Regions from separate parts of the Rhodopseudomonas julia genome, predicted to be linked through region 1. Evidence: riboswitches for the same ligand, from Rfam matches in the RefSeq annotation. Region 1 holds a riboswitch; each other region holds the start of a gene.
The links. A riboswitch is a leader RNA that binds a small molecule or an ion and turns the genes downstream of it on or off. The one in region 1 is predicted to bind cobalamin.
Positions count from the first base shown of each region.

Region 2: it holds a riboswitch for cobalamin, as region 1 does, so the genes downstream of both, J2R99_RS03805 (TonB-dependent receptor plug domain-containing protein) here and J2R99_RS09145 (DUF4198 domain-containing protein) in region 1, are expected to answer to the same signal.
Region 3: it holds a riboswitch for cobalamin, as region 1 does, so the genes downstream of both, J2R99_RS03685 (cobyric acid synthase) here and J2R99_RS09145 (DUF4198 domain-containing protein) in region 1, are expected to answer to the same signal.
Region 4: it holds a riboswitch for cobalamin, as region 1 does, so the genes downstream of both, J2R99_RS14310 (ABC transporter substrate-binding protein) here and J2R99_RS09145 (DUF4198 domain-containing protein) in region 1, are expected to answer to the same signal.

Region 1 is NZ_JAUSUK010000002.1:15,166-18,965, forward strand. Features, by position in the region: gene J2R99_RS09140 (DEAD/DEAH box helicase) at 1-1,097, shown strand, start outside; cobalamin riboswitch at 1,261-1,473, shown strand; gene J2R99_RS09145 (DUF4198 domain-containing protein) at 1,633-2,430, shown strand; gene cbiM (cobalt transporter CbiM) at 2,446-3,078, shown strand; gene J2R99_RS09155 (NikL family nickel/cobalt ECF transporter subunit) at 3,075-3,707, shown strand; gene cbiQ (cobalt ECF transporter T component CbiQ) at 3,710-3,800, shown strand, end outside.
Region 2 is NZ_JAUSUK010000001.1:808,700-812,499, reverse strand. Features, by position in the region: gene J2R99_RS03810 (ABC transporter substrate-binding protein) at 1-512, opposite strand, end outside; gene J2R99_RS03805 (TonB-dependent receptor plug domain-containing protein) at 512-2,473, opposite strand; cobalamin riboswitch at 2,590-2,788, opposite strand; gene J2R99_RS03800 (acyl-CoA thioesterase) at 3,239-3,800, shown strand, end outside.
Region 3 is NZ_JAUSUK010000001.1:779,978-783,777, forward strand. Features, by position in the region: gene J2R99_RS03675 (phasin family protein) at 1-165, shown strand, start outside; tRNA gene J2R99_RS03680 (tRNA-His) at 716-792, shown strand; gene J2R99_RS03685 (cobyric acid synthase) at 1,054-2,616, opposite strand; cobalamin riboswitch at 2,799-3,008, opposite strand; gene J2R99_RS03690 (cob(I)yrinic acid a,c-diamide adenosyltransferase) at 3,151-3,747, shown strand.
Region 4 is NZ_JAUSUK010000002.1:1,066,986-1,070,785, reverse strand. Features, by position in the region: gene J2R99_RS14315 (FecCD family ABC transporter permease) at 1-956, opposite strand, end outside; gene J2R99_RS14310 (ABC transporter substrate-binding protein) at 969-1,976, opposite strand; cobalamin riboswitch at 2,107-2,339, opposite strand; gene J2R99_RS14305 (class I adenylate-forming enzyme family protein) at 2,504-3,800, opposite strand, start outside.

The DNA of each region.
Region 1 (3,800 bases):
CCGATCAGATGCTCGATCTCGGTTTCATGCCGGCGATCCGCAAGATCCTGGCGAAGATGCCGCGTGAGCGTCAGACGGTTCTCCTGTCGGCGACGATGCCGCCGGCGATCCGCAAGCTTGCGGGCGATTTTCTCCGTCAGCCGGCGGAAATCTCCGTCGCTCCGGTGTCTCGTCCGATCGAGCAGATCGCACAAAGCGTCATCAACGTTGCGAGCGCCGCCAAGCGTGACATGCTCGTCGATATTCTCGGCGCATCCGATATGGAGCGTGCGATCGTCTTCACGCGCACCAAGCGCGGTGCCGACCGGGTGAGCCAGCATCTCGACAAGGCCGGCCTGCGCTCTGCGGCGATCCACGGGAATAAGAGCCAGAATCAGCGTGAGAAGGCGCTTGGTGCCTTCCGCAACGGTCGTGTGGCTGTCCTGGTCGCCACCGATATCGCGGCGCGCGGCATCGACATCGACGACGTTTCGCATGTCGTCAACTTCGAGCTGCCGAACGTGCCGGAGGCGTATGTGCACCGCATCGGGCGGACCGCGCGCGCCGGCAAGAGCGGTATTGCGATCTCGCTGTGCGATCATTCCGAGCGGGGTCTTCTGCGCGATATCGAGAAGCTGATCGGCAAGAGGATCGATGCGCATGGCGCGGCACCTCGTAGCGAGGCCCGCGGCGAGGCGATTGCGAACCAGGTTGCGGGCGGCGAGCCGGTCGGCGAAGCCGACGAGGCTCCGGCCGCAAGCGTGCGCCAGCAGGCGGGCGAGCGGCGCGACGAAAGATCACGCCAGCCCGGCAAGCGCAATTCTCCCTCACGCAATCGCAGGCGCTCGGGCAAACCGGTCGCCTTCGAGGCGCGCAGTGAAGGCCGGAATGGCGATGCCCCGAAAGAGGGTCGCAACCGCAGGCCGGAAGGTGCGGAGGCAGGCCGTTCGGCGAAGCGGACGGAAGCCGGCGCGCATAAGAGCCGCAATGGTGGCGCGAATGGCCGGCGAGATGCGGGCCGCGGCAACGAGGGCGCTCAGGCCGGTCTGGAACGGATGCTGCGTAAGAGCAGCAAGCCAAAAGCCGGAATGGGCGAGAAGCGGATGGCCGCGCGCTGAACGCAGCCACGCTGCGCAAGTTTGAGAGGGCCGGCCGCTATATGCGGTCGGCCTTTTTTTATGCCGTAGGGCGCTCTTCGACCGAACATGATGCCGGCAAAGGGAAGCCATGCCCAGCATAGCTGCCAGCACTGCACGGCATTGACAATTGTGGCCATTCGCCGGCAGATGGGGTGTCAACGGTTTCCGGACGCAAAGCGACCGGATTAAAAGGGAACACGGTGAGGCGTACCCAGCAGGGACCGAAACCGTGGCTGCCCCCGCAACTGTGAGCGGCGAGCAGGGCTTCAACATGTCACTGGCGCATCTGCGCTGGGAAGACGAAGCCACGCTGTGACCCGCAAGCCAGGAGACCTGCCGCTGACGCGCGACGCCGGGCCACCGGTGCCGCACCGCAACGGACGCCGGGGTGAGCGTCTGGCGGTGGAACGGCGCCATGAATCCCTTTTGCGCCCAATCCTCGCCAAAACCCCGATCGTCCTTTCCGCATCACTGTCGCGGTTCTCCCGCAACAGTCATTGGAGAGACGATACGAATGAAATTTCGTAAGTTTGCCTGTGCCGCCCTCACATCGGCGGCGTTCCTTCTTCCCGCCGCAGCCGAAGCGCATTTTCAGCTGATCTACACGCCCGAGGTGAACCTCGCCGAGCCGGGCGATGTGCCGCTGAAGCTCATCTTCTGGCACCCGTTCGAGAACGGCCATGTCATGGATATGGGCGCGCCGGAAGAGTTCTACGCCGTCTTCCGCGGCAAGAAGATCGATCTCAAGGACAGCCTCAAGCCGATCACCTTCGAGGGGCTCGAAAACAGCGCCCAAGCCTTCGATGCCACGCTGCCGGCCAAGCGTGCCGGCGATTACACGCTCGTCGTCGTGCCTCAGCCCTATTACGAGGAGAGCGAGGACATCTACATCCAGCAGATCGCCAAGGCCTATCTCAACCGGGCGCAATTGCCGACCGATTGGGCCGAGCCCAAAGGGCTTGCGACGGAAATCGTGCCGCTCGATCGCCCGACCAACATTCTGGCCGGTTCCAGCTTTACGGGCCGGGTGCTGTCGGAGGGCAAGCCTGTCGCGGGTGCCGAGATCGAAGTCGAATACATGGCGGCCGAACCCTCCATGGACGACAACAAGCCCTCTGAGCCCAAAGCCTCGCCGATGCCGGGCGGTGCCGTCGTCGCGATGAGCGACGAGAACGGCTACTTCACCTTCGGCGTTCCGAAGGCCGGTTTCTGGGGCTTTGCCGCGCTCGGCACGGGCCCGCAGACGGAGTTCGAGGGCAAAGAGCTCTCGCAGGACGCCGTCATCTGGGTGCGCGCTTACGACGTCGAATGACGGCAGGAGGGATCGATGCATATTGTCGACGGTGCGCTCGCCAATGACGTCGTCATCGGGGGTGCGGTGCTCGCGGCCGGGGGCATCGCGCTCGGCCTTAAATCGCTGACGGCGGAAAAGATGCCGGCAGCCGGGGTGTTGAGCGCGACGTTCTTCGTCGCCTCGCTCATCCATGTCCCGATCGGTCCCTCCAGCGTCCATCTCATCATGAACGGTCTGGCCGGGCTGGTGCTCGGCTGGGCCGCCTTTCCGGCGCTTTTCGTCGGGCTTCTCCTGCAAGCGGTGTTCTTCGGTTTCGGAGGGCTCACCGTGCTCGGGGTCAATACGCTCAACATCGCGCTGCCGGCGGTGATCGTCTATTATCTGTGCCGACGCGGGATCGCCTCCAATTCGCTGACGGTTGCCGCGATTTCAGGCGCCATCGGCGGGGGGCTCGCGATCGCGCTGACGACGGCGTTTGTCGCGATCGCTCTCGCACTTTCGGGCGACGAATTCATTCCGGCCGCCAAGCTCGTCTTCTTCGCCCATATCCCGATCATGATCATCGAAGCCCTGGTGACGGGGGCGGCCGTGGTTCTCGCCCGACGCGTCAAGCCGGAGCTTTTCGCCACCTTCAATCGATCCGCCGCCGAGGAGGTCGCATTATGAAAAAACTCTGCGCAGCCCTCGTTTTCCTGGCTCTTCTGCCCGCACCGCAGGCTCTCGCCCACAAGGTCATCGCCTCCGTCTATGCGTCCGGCGATGTCGTGGAAGGCGAGGTCGGCTTTTCCAACGGCGATATGGCGAGCGATGCGACGGTCGAGGTTTTCGACGACAACGGCAACAAGCTCGGCGAGACGGTAACCGACGAGACCGGAGCCTTCACCTACAAGCCCGAAAAGGCGGTGCCGCTCGTCTTCAAGGCCAATCTGGGTGCCGGCCATGTCGCGCAGGTGCGGATGTCGGCCGAGGAGCTGCCGGAGATCGGCGGTGCGGAGGCCTCATCGCCGGCGCTGGTCGCTGCCGAAGCTGCGGCCGGTGCCGCCGAGCCGGCGTCTTCCGGGACTGTGGGGGCGACCGCCCAAAGCTCCGGCGTCGATCTCGCCGCGCTTCTTGAAGCGCAGCACAAGATGATCACCGAGGCGGTGCAGAAACAGGTGATCCCGCTCAGGCGCGATATCGACGCCTATAAGGAGAAGCACGACATGCAGAGCATCCTCGGTGGGATCGGCTATATCTTCGGCATCTTCGGCGTCGCGTTCTATATCGCGGCCCGGCGCAAGATGACGGCGGCCTGACGATGAGCCACGTTCTCTCAGCCGGACGGCGCGCGCTCACCGATACGGGCGAGGCCCGGGGCACGCTGATCGATGGCATCGACGTGCGCACCC
Region 2 (3,800 bases), on a different contig from region 1:
TTCGGTTCGTAAACGATCGCGGATGGGCGCTCGGAGGCCGGCACCTCTTCGGTTGCAAGCCGCGCCTCCATCTCGCGCACCATCTCTTCCGCCCGCTCATCCTGGCCGAGGGCTGCGCCGACACGACGGATCTGGGCTTCCACATCGGGGATCGAGCGCGGCACGTCGAGTTCCACGACGTCGACGCCGATGCGCTTCAAAAGATCGACAGTCACGCGCTTCGTGTAGCGTCCGGCAAAGACCATGTCGGGCTTGTCGCGCATCACCTCTTCGGCAAGGCCGCGATTGCGCGGAAATGCGCGGGCCTTTTCGGCCAGGTTCGACATGGAGGCATCGCGCGAGAAATAGCTGAGAGAGGCGATCTGATCGGGATCGGCAAGCCGCATCAAAAGCTGGTCGGCGCACAGATTGATCGAGACGATGTGCTGCGGCCTCGCCTGCGCCGGAGGAGCGTCGGCGACGGCGAGGACCGCAACGGCTGCCAGACAATACGTGAGCCAACGCCCAGGCATCAGAAGGTCAGCCGAACTCCGGCATAGGCGCTGACGCCTTCCCGGTCATAGCCCCACAGATCATAGGCCTTCTCGTCGAGGAGGTTTTCGACCCGGCCGAAGATCTGGGTGTTGTCGGTGATGTCGTAGGAGGCGGCGACATCGACGAGGGTATAGGGATCGAGAGTGATCGTCTCGCGGTTGATGTAGAAGGCGTCGGTCCACACCCAGTCCTTCTGCTCGCCGTTGTAGTCGACCGAGACGTTGACGTTGGCACGGCCTTGAAGGAAGGCGTAGTTGACGACGAGGCTGGCGACGTTTTGCGGCCGGCGGATCAAGTCGTTGCCGGTCGCGTCCTCGCCGTCCGTATAGGTGTAGGAGCCGGTCACCGTCACATTGTCGAGCGGCTCCACCGTCAGCGCGACTTCCACACCATCGATCTTGGATTCACCCGGCTGGTTGATCGAGGTCTGCCCCGAGCCGGTGATGAGGTTCGAGATCTCCTGATTGAAATAAGTGACATCGAACGAGGCGCGGTTCGCCCAGAACGCCTGCGTGACGCCGACGTCGAAGCCCTTCGCCTCTTCCGGCTCGAGATCGGGATTGCCACGATAGGTGTTGGTGTAGCCGTAGAGTTCGAAGAGCGTCGGGTTCTTTACGCCGGTGCCGTAGGAAGCATGCAGCTTGGTGCCGGTCTGGCGGAAATTGTAGGCGCCGGTCAGCCGGTAGGTGGTGGCATCTTCGAAGACGTCGTTCTGGTCGTGGCGGAGGCCGGCCGTCAGCGACAGATCCTCAAACAGGCTCAGCTGATACTGGCCGATGAAGCCCGTCGAGGTGATGGAGCGATCGAAGGAGGACCAGGCACTGTCCGAGACGGCGCTGTCTTCGCCCCGCTCCACGCCTAGGGTGAGCGTATGCCCGGCATTGGCGATGGCGGGCGTATCGAACATGAAGGTCGAGCGGTAATCGAACTGCAGCCGCTCGCCTTCGTAAGTGCTCGTGACCGTGGTCGGATCGAGATCGCGATAATCGCGGTTCTGATCGGTATAGGAGATGCCGGCGAGCTGTTCCCAATGCCCGTCGAGGAGCGTCACCTTCGCCTGGGCGCGCGTGAAAAGCTGGTCGCCCTTCATGTCCTGGTTGGAATCGAGCGGGCCGGTATGGCCGACGGAGGGCAGGAAGCCTTCCGAATCGAGATCCGTGCGCAGGCGCGTGTAGCGTGCAACGCCTGAAAGGTTCAGCCAGTCGGTGACGTCGACGCCGCCCTTGGCGAAGAGCGTGCCGTTTTCGTAGCCGTCGTCTTCCGTGTTGCCGAGCCGTTTGTCCGCAACGGAGACGCCGTCGGTGCGCACGCCGGAGGCGCCGGCGAGAAAATCGTAGTTGGCGCCCGCCGTGCCAACGGTGGCGTTGCCGCTCAGCGTCTTGTGCGAGCCGGCTTCAAGGCGGGCCGTCAGATGCGTGCCGGGTTCGGCGCGGCGGGTGATGATGTTGACGACGCCGCCGATCGCGTCGGAGCCGTAGAGCGCGCTCTGCGGTCCCCGCAGCACCTCGATGCGTTCGATGTTGTCGGCAAGAAGATGCGCGAAATCGAATTCCGAGCCCCGGGCGGGATCGTTGACGGGGATGCCGTCGACGAAAATCTTGGTCTGGTTGCCTTCAGAGCCCCGGATTCTGAGCTGCGTGAACTGGCCGCGCGGGCCGGCCGCATTGATTGAAACGCCCGGCACCTGGCGCAGCGCCTCCGCGGCGTCATGGATATTCTGCGCCTGCAGCTCTTCGCCGGTGATGACCGTCACCGCGCTGCCGACCTGCGTGAGGGGCGTCGCCGTCAGGTTCGCCGTGACGGACAGTTCGGGGAGTTCGACGACGTCATCGTCCTGCGCGGCAGCCGGAGACATTCCGGCGGAGACAAGAAGGCCGGCGCAAACGGCAATGAAGCGTTGCGGCGGAACGCCTTCACGCGAGGGGCGAGAGAAAAACACGAGATGACCTCAAGGCGGCGCACGGCCGGTTGGCACATCACCGCGATCGAGGACGCTTCATGCGCGGGTGCTCATGAAGTCTATCCCATCGGCACATCCCCGACCGACGTGACCGCGCGTGACCACGGTTGACGGCAGGTCTCCTGACTTGCGGGTCATGATCGCGTCGCCGCCTTCCCGGTACCCTCGGGGCCAGTGGCATTGTGACGAGCGATTCGCCGCTCACAGTTGCGGGGACAGTCGCGGATTTGAGCATAGCCCGCACCGCGTTCCCTTTTCAGCCTCCAAGGAGGCACCGTCAGAGAGAGCGGACCACGATCTCGCCTGTGTCGTCAAGATGAATTGCAGGCGCATGGACTTGATGGGAAGGCGCTTTCGCAGTCGCGAGAGGCGATTGGAGGCAGCCGGCGCCTTTGCGGACGAGGTTCCCGCGGCTTCAATTGAGGCAGGGCGAGAATGGCAAAAGGCCGCAGAAGAGGACCAGGCCACGGGGGCTCATAGCGACTTTCGGCGAAGCCGGGCTTCCTTCCGAGTGATCGGAAGAAAGTCCGCCTTGACGTCTTGCTTCGCGGTGCGCTTGAGCCGGGAAGGTGCCCAGGCACGTCCGCGATCCGGGGCCCGGCATTTGCGATCTGGGGGCGGTGCTTTGCGCTATCGGGAGGTTTTCGACATGGTCATGGCAGCTAAGGCTTTGCGCGTTGAGAGCGCGGGGGGAGCGCGATGAACGTGCCGGAGATTGGGCTGGAGAATGGGCAAGAGAATGGGTTGGAGCGCCCTGCGAACGGCTTCACCAGGCTGATCGACATCGTCTTTCCCGGCGACGCCAATCACCACGGCACGCTCTTCGGCGGCATCGGCCTTGCGCATATGGACAAGGTCGCCTTTCTCGTCGCCTCGCGCTACGCGCATGTCGATTTCGTCACCGCCTCCTGCGAACGCATCGATTTTCATGTCCCGGCGCATGTGGGCGAAATCGTCGAGCTGACGGGAAAGGTCGTTCGCGTCGGCCGCCGTTCGCTCAGCGTTGAAGTCGATCTCGTCGCCGAAGCGCCGCTGTCCGGCGAACGGCGCTTGTCGACGCGTGGCGTCTTCAACATGGTGGCCGCCGATACGCTGGAGCGATATGGCGGGGCGCTGCCCCCCTTGTCGGACGGGCCGGAAATGCCGACGCCTCAAAGCGGCTCGACCGAGATCGTCTTTCCCGATCAGACGAGCCATTACGGCAGCCTCTATGGCGGCCATGTGCTCGCCGCGATGGGCAAATCGGCGTTTGTCGCGGCGACCCGCCATTGCCGGAAGATCGTCGTCATGGCGTCCTCTCAACGTG
Region 3 (3,800 bases), on a different contig from region 1:
GCCGACGCGATCCAGCTTCAGAGCGCCTTTATGCGGGCGCGCTTCGAAGCGCTGATGGATCAGGGCAACGGCATGCGCGACCTTCTCACCAAGGTCACCGAGGACACGTCTCGCCCGGCCCGCACGGCGGCGAAGAAGAACCTCGACAAAGTCACGAGCCACTGAGCTTTCGTGACCAGAAAATAGGACCTGCGACGCCACCCTGCAGAGGCGGCGCGCGTCACCAACGAGCCCGGCAGTTTGCCGGGCTTTTTTTTGTGCCGAACAGGATCCCCGGCTCCAGCACATCCCCGGTTCTCGCGCATTTCCAGGGGCCGCGCGGAGGAGGGTTCGAAACTGCACCTGCCCGAAGCGGCACCCGCGACAAAGCCGGCACGATAAAGCCTCGGCGCAAAAGGCGGCCAGACGCCCCACCCGTCTGGCGCCCTCAACCCCCGAGGGGCACTCTGACGCAAGGCAGCGAAACGGCGGCTTTCATGCCCTTGCATGCGGCCGCGGAAGCGCGGCAGCGACACCTCACGGCGAGGCCGTCGGAGCACCCATGCGACGGCGCCGCGGCGGACTTTCTTCTCCGCCCCCTTCCCTTGGCGGCGCTCCTCGGTTAAGCGGTGCCGCAGAGGCGGGGAATCGCAAGCTGGCGCGCCAGGTTATGGCCCACCGACGCTTGAAATCTCCGGCGCGGAACACTAGGGTCCGCACCGCCTCACCAGGACATGCGAACGTAGCTCAGTTGGTTAGAGCGTCGGATTGTGGCTCCGAAGGTCGGTGGTTCGAATCCACCCGTTCGTACCAGTTTTCTTCATAAAATCAGCGAATTGACCGGGCACTGGAAACAGCGTGCCGGGCGCAGTTCGCCCAAAATGCCAAATCCCACCAAGATCCGACCAACCTCCAGAAAGTTGCCGAGGCGAGATCCCGGGGCGCCTTTCGGGGCTTGGCAGACGGCGGGGCCAGCATCCTCGTGCATGTTCATCCGGCTCGTCTCCGAGGCCCTGACGCTTGACAACCTCAGCGGCCCGGGTCGGAGCCGGACGAACGATTGATAGCTTACGGCTAGCGGGCCAGCATCAGCAGCGCATCGAGATCGAGATTGGCCTCGCAATGATCGGCGAGCGCCTCCAGCGATGCTTCCACCCTTGCCTCGAAATCGAGCTCGGAAGCGCAGCCACCGACCTGCCTGAGCCAATGGGCGCGGAAAGTGTTGGAGCCGAAGATGCCGTGCAGATAGGTTCCGGCAACCCGCCAGTCGGGCGAGATCGCGCCTTCCGCGCGTAGACTGCCACGCGGCTCGCGCAGATGAAGCCATGGCCTCTCAAGGCCGGGGCCGCTGGTGCGGCCCATATGCATCTCGTAGCCGGTGATGCGGCAGCCGCTCGTCTCTTCGCCCACATCCAGCTCGACGAGCCGCTTCTCGCCACCGATCACGGTCTCGATGTCCAGGAGCCCAAGGCCGGGCGTTTCTCCTGCAGGCCCCTCGATGCCTTCGGGATCGCGCACGACGCGCCCCAGCATCTGGAAGCCGGCGCAGATGCCGAGCACCCGCCCGCCCTTACGGACATGCGCCAAAATATCGACATCCCAGCCCTCGCGCCGCACCACGTCGAGATCGGCACGTGTCACCTTGGAGCCGGGCAGGATGACGACATCAGTCTCAGCCGGGATCGGTGAGCCCGGATTGACGAAGCGAAGATTGACCCCCGGCTCGGCGGACAAGGGATCGAGATCGTCGAAATTGGCAATGCGCGAAAAGCGCGGCACGGCGATGTTGAGACCGCTGCCGCGGCGCTCGGGCGGGCGTTCGAGGGCGAGCGAATCCTCGGCCGGCAGGCGATCCGCCTGTTCGAACCAGCGCATCACACCGAGACACGGCCACCCGGTCTTCTCTGTGATCGTCTTCATGCCCGGCTCGAAAATCGTCAGGTCGCCGCGAAACTTGTTGATGAGATAGCCGACGACCCGTCCCCGATCAGACAGATCGAGGAGTTCGTGACTGCCGACGATGGCGGCCATGGTGCCGCCACGATCGATGTCGGACAGGAAGACGACCGGTAGATCCGCCTGTTCCGCCAGGCGCATATTGGTGATGTCGGAAGCCCTCAGATATACTTCTGCGCCGCTCCCGGCGCCTTCGACCAGCACGAGGTCCGCCTCGCGCGTCAGACGGTTGAAGCTGTCGAGCACGGCGGGCATGAGCTGCTGGCGCATCCGGTGATAGGTCTTCGCCGGACAATTGCCGAGGGATCTTCCACGCAAGACGACCTGCGAGCCGACACCGCTCTGCGGTTTCAACAGGACAGGGTTCATATGGATCGACGGTGCCGCCCGGCAGGCCCGCGCCTGAAGCGCCTGGGCGCGGCCGATCTCGCCGCGCGGCGCAAAGCCGTCGGGACCGGGAGGCAACTCGCTGTCGTCGGCGACGGCGGCATTGTTGCTCATGTTCTGCGCCTTGAAGGGGCGGACGACGAGGCCTCGGCGCGTGTAGGCGCGACAGAGGCCAGCAACGAGCATGCTCTTGCCGACATCGGAGGACGTCCCCTGGATCATCAGGGCGCGCGCACGACGCGGCATCCCCTCCGGTGCCAGCGAAAACTCGACCGGCGCGAGGCTCTCTTCCATGGCCATCACCGTGCCGCAGGCGAAGTCGCACAGGCTCTGCGCTGGCTGGGCTTCCACTCGAGGCCCGATCGAACTTTGAGCAATGTCATGCAATGCACTCCCTTGTGATCAAGGGGCGCGGGTAACGGAAGGCGGCAGCCTCGAACGGCCTGGCACATTCCCTGGGACACCCCGCCCGAGGACAGTTCTCCAAGCACGTGGCAGGTCTCCTGGCTCGTGGATCCTGGACCCTGCCTGGCCTTCCCGATGCAGCGTGCATCAGTGACCTTCTGGCGACAGAGTCTCACCACTTACAGTTGCGGGGGCAGCTCCGGTCTTGCCGATGGCGCACCGGATTCCCTCTTAGCTTCCGAAGCCAAAAGCTCCGAAAGAACCACGTCTTGATTTGATGGAGGCGACACCCCCAACATGTCGTGGTTAGTTCGCGTTCTGGCGGCTTGTCAATCGCGACAAAGCGCGCATCCTCATACGCGAGCCGCAAGCACTGCCGCTTCGCAGCCAAACGAAGCGCAACCTTTCAGCAAGGAGGCAGAGATGAGCCAGAGCCATGAAGGAAAAAACGAGCGCGTGCGCCTGACCCGGGTCGTCACCCGAGGCGGTGACAAGGGGGAAACATCCATGGGGCGCGGCATGCGCGTGTCGAAGAGCGACAAGCGGGTGGAAGCCTACGGCACCATCGACGAGGCGAGCGCGCAGATCGGCCTCGTGCGTTCTCTTGCGGGTGACGATACCGAGCTTTGTGAGATGCTGCGCAATGTCCAAATCGACCTCTTCAACCTCGCCGCCGACCTGCACATGCCGGGCGAGCACGGCGAGCATCTGCGCGTCGGCGAGGAGCCCCTTCAGCGACTGGAGGCAGAGCTTGAAGCGATGAATGCCGCCCTGCCGCGCATCACGAACTTCGTGCTGGCGGGCGGCACGATCGCCGCCGCCCAGGCGCATGTCGCCCGCACCACGATCCGCCGGGCCGAACGGCGTATCGTCGCACTGTCGCTGGAGGAAAAGGTGAACCCGAACGTGCTCGTCTACATCAACCGCCTCGCCGATTTCATGTTCATCGCGAGCCGCCGCCTGAATGGCAACGGGGCCACCGACGACGTCTGGGCGCCGCGGGCACAAAGACAGGCCTGACGTTTCGGCACCAGCCTTTCCGGGCGGGCCTGCCCGCCTGGAAATCCATCTTG
Region 4 (3,800 bases), 1.1 Mb from region 1:
GGAATGATGATTCGCGACACGATGTCGGCAAAGATCAGAAAAACCGCACCCGTGATTGCTGTCATCGGAATGAGCCGGCCGTGACGCGGACCGACCAGAAGCCTTGCTGCATGCGGGACGACAAGTCCGACAAAACCGATTGCGCCGACGATGCTGACCATAACGGCAGTTACCAAGGCGGCAGCCCCGATCAGGATCGCCTGCGTCTTCAAGACATTGATGCCGAGGGAGGCAGCCGCATCCGATCCGAAGGCGAACGCGTCGAGCGCCCGCGCATGCACGACGATGATCACGAGCACGAGGATCGCGACGGGGGCGGCGAGCCACACATCTGGCCAGCGCACGCCCGACAGGTTGCCGAGCAGCCAGAAGATGATGCCGCGCGCCTGTTCGGCGTTCGCCGAATGCGCGATGATGAGTGAGGTGAGCGCATTGAAAAGCTGGGCTCCGGCAACACCCGCAAGGATGACCTGACCGGTCGACGTTGCCGCAAATCCCCCCGCGGCCCGCGCCAGGGCGATGACGAGAGCAAACGCCACGAGGGCGCCGACGAAAGCGCCGGCCGAAAGAGACACGAGGCCGCCGCCGATCCCGGCGATTGTGACAGCCACAGCTCCTGTCGACGCGCCTGCCGAGATACCCAGGATATAAGGATCGGCGAGCACATTGCGCAGCAGGGTCTGGAGCACCAGCCCAGACACGGCGAGGCCAGCACCACAGGAGGCCGCCACGATTGCCCGGCTGAAGCGATAATTCCAGATAATCCCCTGATCGATCGGATCGACAGGATAGCTCCCCCCGAACATCTTCATCGCAAGCACCTGACCGACCGTCTCCGGTGGGATGCGCGTCTCTCCGATCGCAGCCCCGAGGATCAGAGCTGCGGCCAGAATTGCGAGTTTGGACGAGATCGACGTCAGAAGACCCGGCCAGCGGCCGGGTCGGTAAGTGGCCATAATCGGGCTCTGCTATTTCAGCTTGGGAAGTTCATCGGCAAGCACCTCGAGCGCTGAGATGTTGCGGATGGAGGGATCCATGGAATGGGCATCCATGATGACAATCCGCCCCGACTTGACGGCGTCCATCTCTTTGGCGACCGGATCCGTCTTCAGAAATTCCAGCTTCTTTTCGACATCGTCGGCAGGAAAGCGGCGGCGCGTCATCTCAGCGACGACGATGATGTCCGGATTGGCCTTGGCGATGGTTTCCCAGCCGACAATCGGCCATTCTTCGTCGCTTTCCACGACGTTGCGGACGCCGAGCTTCTCCATCATCCAGCCGGGAACGCCTTTGCGCCCGGCGACATAGGGATCGACGTCCATTTCGGCGGAGGAAAACCAGAAGACGGCCGATACGTCACCCGCATTGGCCTCTTTCGCCTTCTCCACCGCAGCTGCCTCGCGCCTCGAAAGATCGGCGACAAGCGCCTCGCCGGCCTCCTTCACGTCGTGGATCTCGGCAAGCTCACGGATCGCACGATAGAGGGCGTCGGTGCTGTACATCTCCAGCCGGGTCCCATCGACGCCGGTGGAATTGTCTTTCACGCAGTCGGTCTGAAGAATGTAAGTCGGGATGCCGACATCGTGGAATTGCTCGCGGGTTCCGACGATGCCCTGCGGCCCGATATGCCATTCGTAAGAGACCGAGACGAGGCCGGGCTTCTTGGCGACGACGCTTTCGAAGCTCGGATCGTTGTCTGCAAGCCTTTCAACCGAGCTGTTGAGCTCGGCAAATTCAGGCAGCACATCGCTGAACCAAACAGAGGTCCCGACGACCTTATCGCCAAGGCCGAGAGAATAGAGAATCTCAGTCGCAGACTGGCCGACCGTGACATCGCGTTCAGGCGCTGCCTCGAAGGTGATCGTTTGTCCGCAATTGTCGATGCTCAGCGGGTAGTTGGTTTCGTTCGCATGCGCGGCATCAATGAGCGAAAGACTGGCCAGTGCTGCGAGGCCGATCGCGACGTTTCGGTGCATTGTGTCTGCTATCCTGGTTCCGAGAGAGAACCGCGGGGGCAGGCGGAATGGATTGCCCGAAAAGAGACTCGCGCATTGTCGTCGACGACAGGAATGTCATCTCGATCCTTCCCCCGACATCCCCGCCGGGTCTGGTTGCATGATGATGGCAGGTCTCTTGACTTGCGGGTCTCTGCTTCCCCGAGCCTTCCCAGGCGCCAGACGGTGTCCGTCATACGCCCAGTGGCATCGTTCGGGGTCGCTCTCCGCTCACAATTGCGGGGGCAGTCACGGATTTGGCGCCTACTGGCTACACCGCACCGTATTCCCTTTTCATCCAGCGAAGTCTTCGTTTCGCTGGAAACCATCGACAGCGATAAAGGCTGGATGGTGTCGAAGTGTCAAGCCGGATGCGCGCCACATTCCGTCCCGGTTGCGCAGGCACAAACAAGTCGGCGCGCCACGCCCGCGATCTTTCAGACACGCATACGTCGGACTTCGGTCATGTGGAGCCAAACGCACCGCGTTCGCGGCCCCGTCCGATTCGCTTATGCTTGGCTGAGCAGCCGGCGAAGCTCGATTTTGAGCACCTTGCCGTAATTGTTCTTCGGAAGCTCATCCAGAAAGACATAGTCCTTCGGGCGCTTGAAGCGGGCGATCTCCTCGCGGCAGAGCGCATCGAGTTCTTCGACATTCGGCGTGTTCTCCGGCGCGACGACGAAGGCGACGACGTCCTCACCCCATTCGGGGCTCGGCCGGCCGACGACAGACACCTCCTGAACGGCGGGATGGCGCAAGAGGACCTCCTCCACCTCGCGCGGATAGATGTTGGTGCCGCCCGAGATGATGACGTCCTTGGAGCGATCCATCAGCGTCAGGAAGCCATCCTCGTCCATGGCGCCGATATCACCGGTCCAGAGCCAGCCGTGGCGCAGAGATTCGGCACTCGCCTTCTCGTTTCGCCAATAGCCGGCCATGACGCTCGGACCGCGCACCAGAATCTCACCGCTCTCGCCCGGGGCGAGCGTATGACCATCGCCGTCCGCCACCCGCACATCGACGCATGACTGCGCCGTGCCGACGGAGCCGAGCCTTTCGCGCCAGCGCGGATGGCTTCTATCTGCGACGAGCTCACGAGAGAGCGCCGTGATCGTCATCGGGCTTTCGCCCTGACCGTAGATCTGAACGAAGCGCGGTCCGAAGAGGGAAACGGCTTCCTCGATATCCGCCACATACATCGGGCCACCACCGTAGACGATGGTGCGAATTCCCTCCCCGTCGTAGCCGGTCGCTTTCGCATGCTTCACAAGGCGGCGGACCATGGTCGGCGCAGCGAAGAACGACAGACTGCCGAGAGAACCGGCGAGCGACACGATTTCAGCTACGTCGAATCCGCCCGATTTTGGAACGACATGGCGGGAACCTCGAAGAACATGCATGAAGTTGTAGAGCCCCGCCCCATGCGACATCGGCGCGGCATAGAGCGCGGCATTCTCGGTGTGCACCTCGTCGACATCGACAAAATAGGCAAAGCTCATCGCCTGTAGATTGGCGACCGAGAGCATGACGCCTTTCGGATTGCCGGTCGTGCCGGAGGTGTAGAAAAGCCAGGCGAGCGCATCCGACGACATCGCATGTGGCGCGGCAAGCGGTTCGGCGGCAAGAAGCTCCTGGTACGCCTCGCCCGGCGCCGTGATCAGACGCACGCCCTCATCGAGTCGCTGCGCCAGCACCTCGTCTCCCTCAGAAATGAAAACGAGACCCGCTCCCGAATCTTTGACGATGTAGGCCGCCTCGCGCGGATGGAGCTTGTGGTTGATCGGCACGGCGACCGCGCCGGCCCAC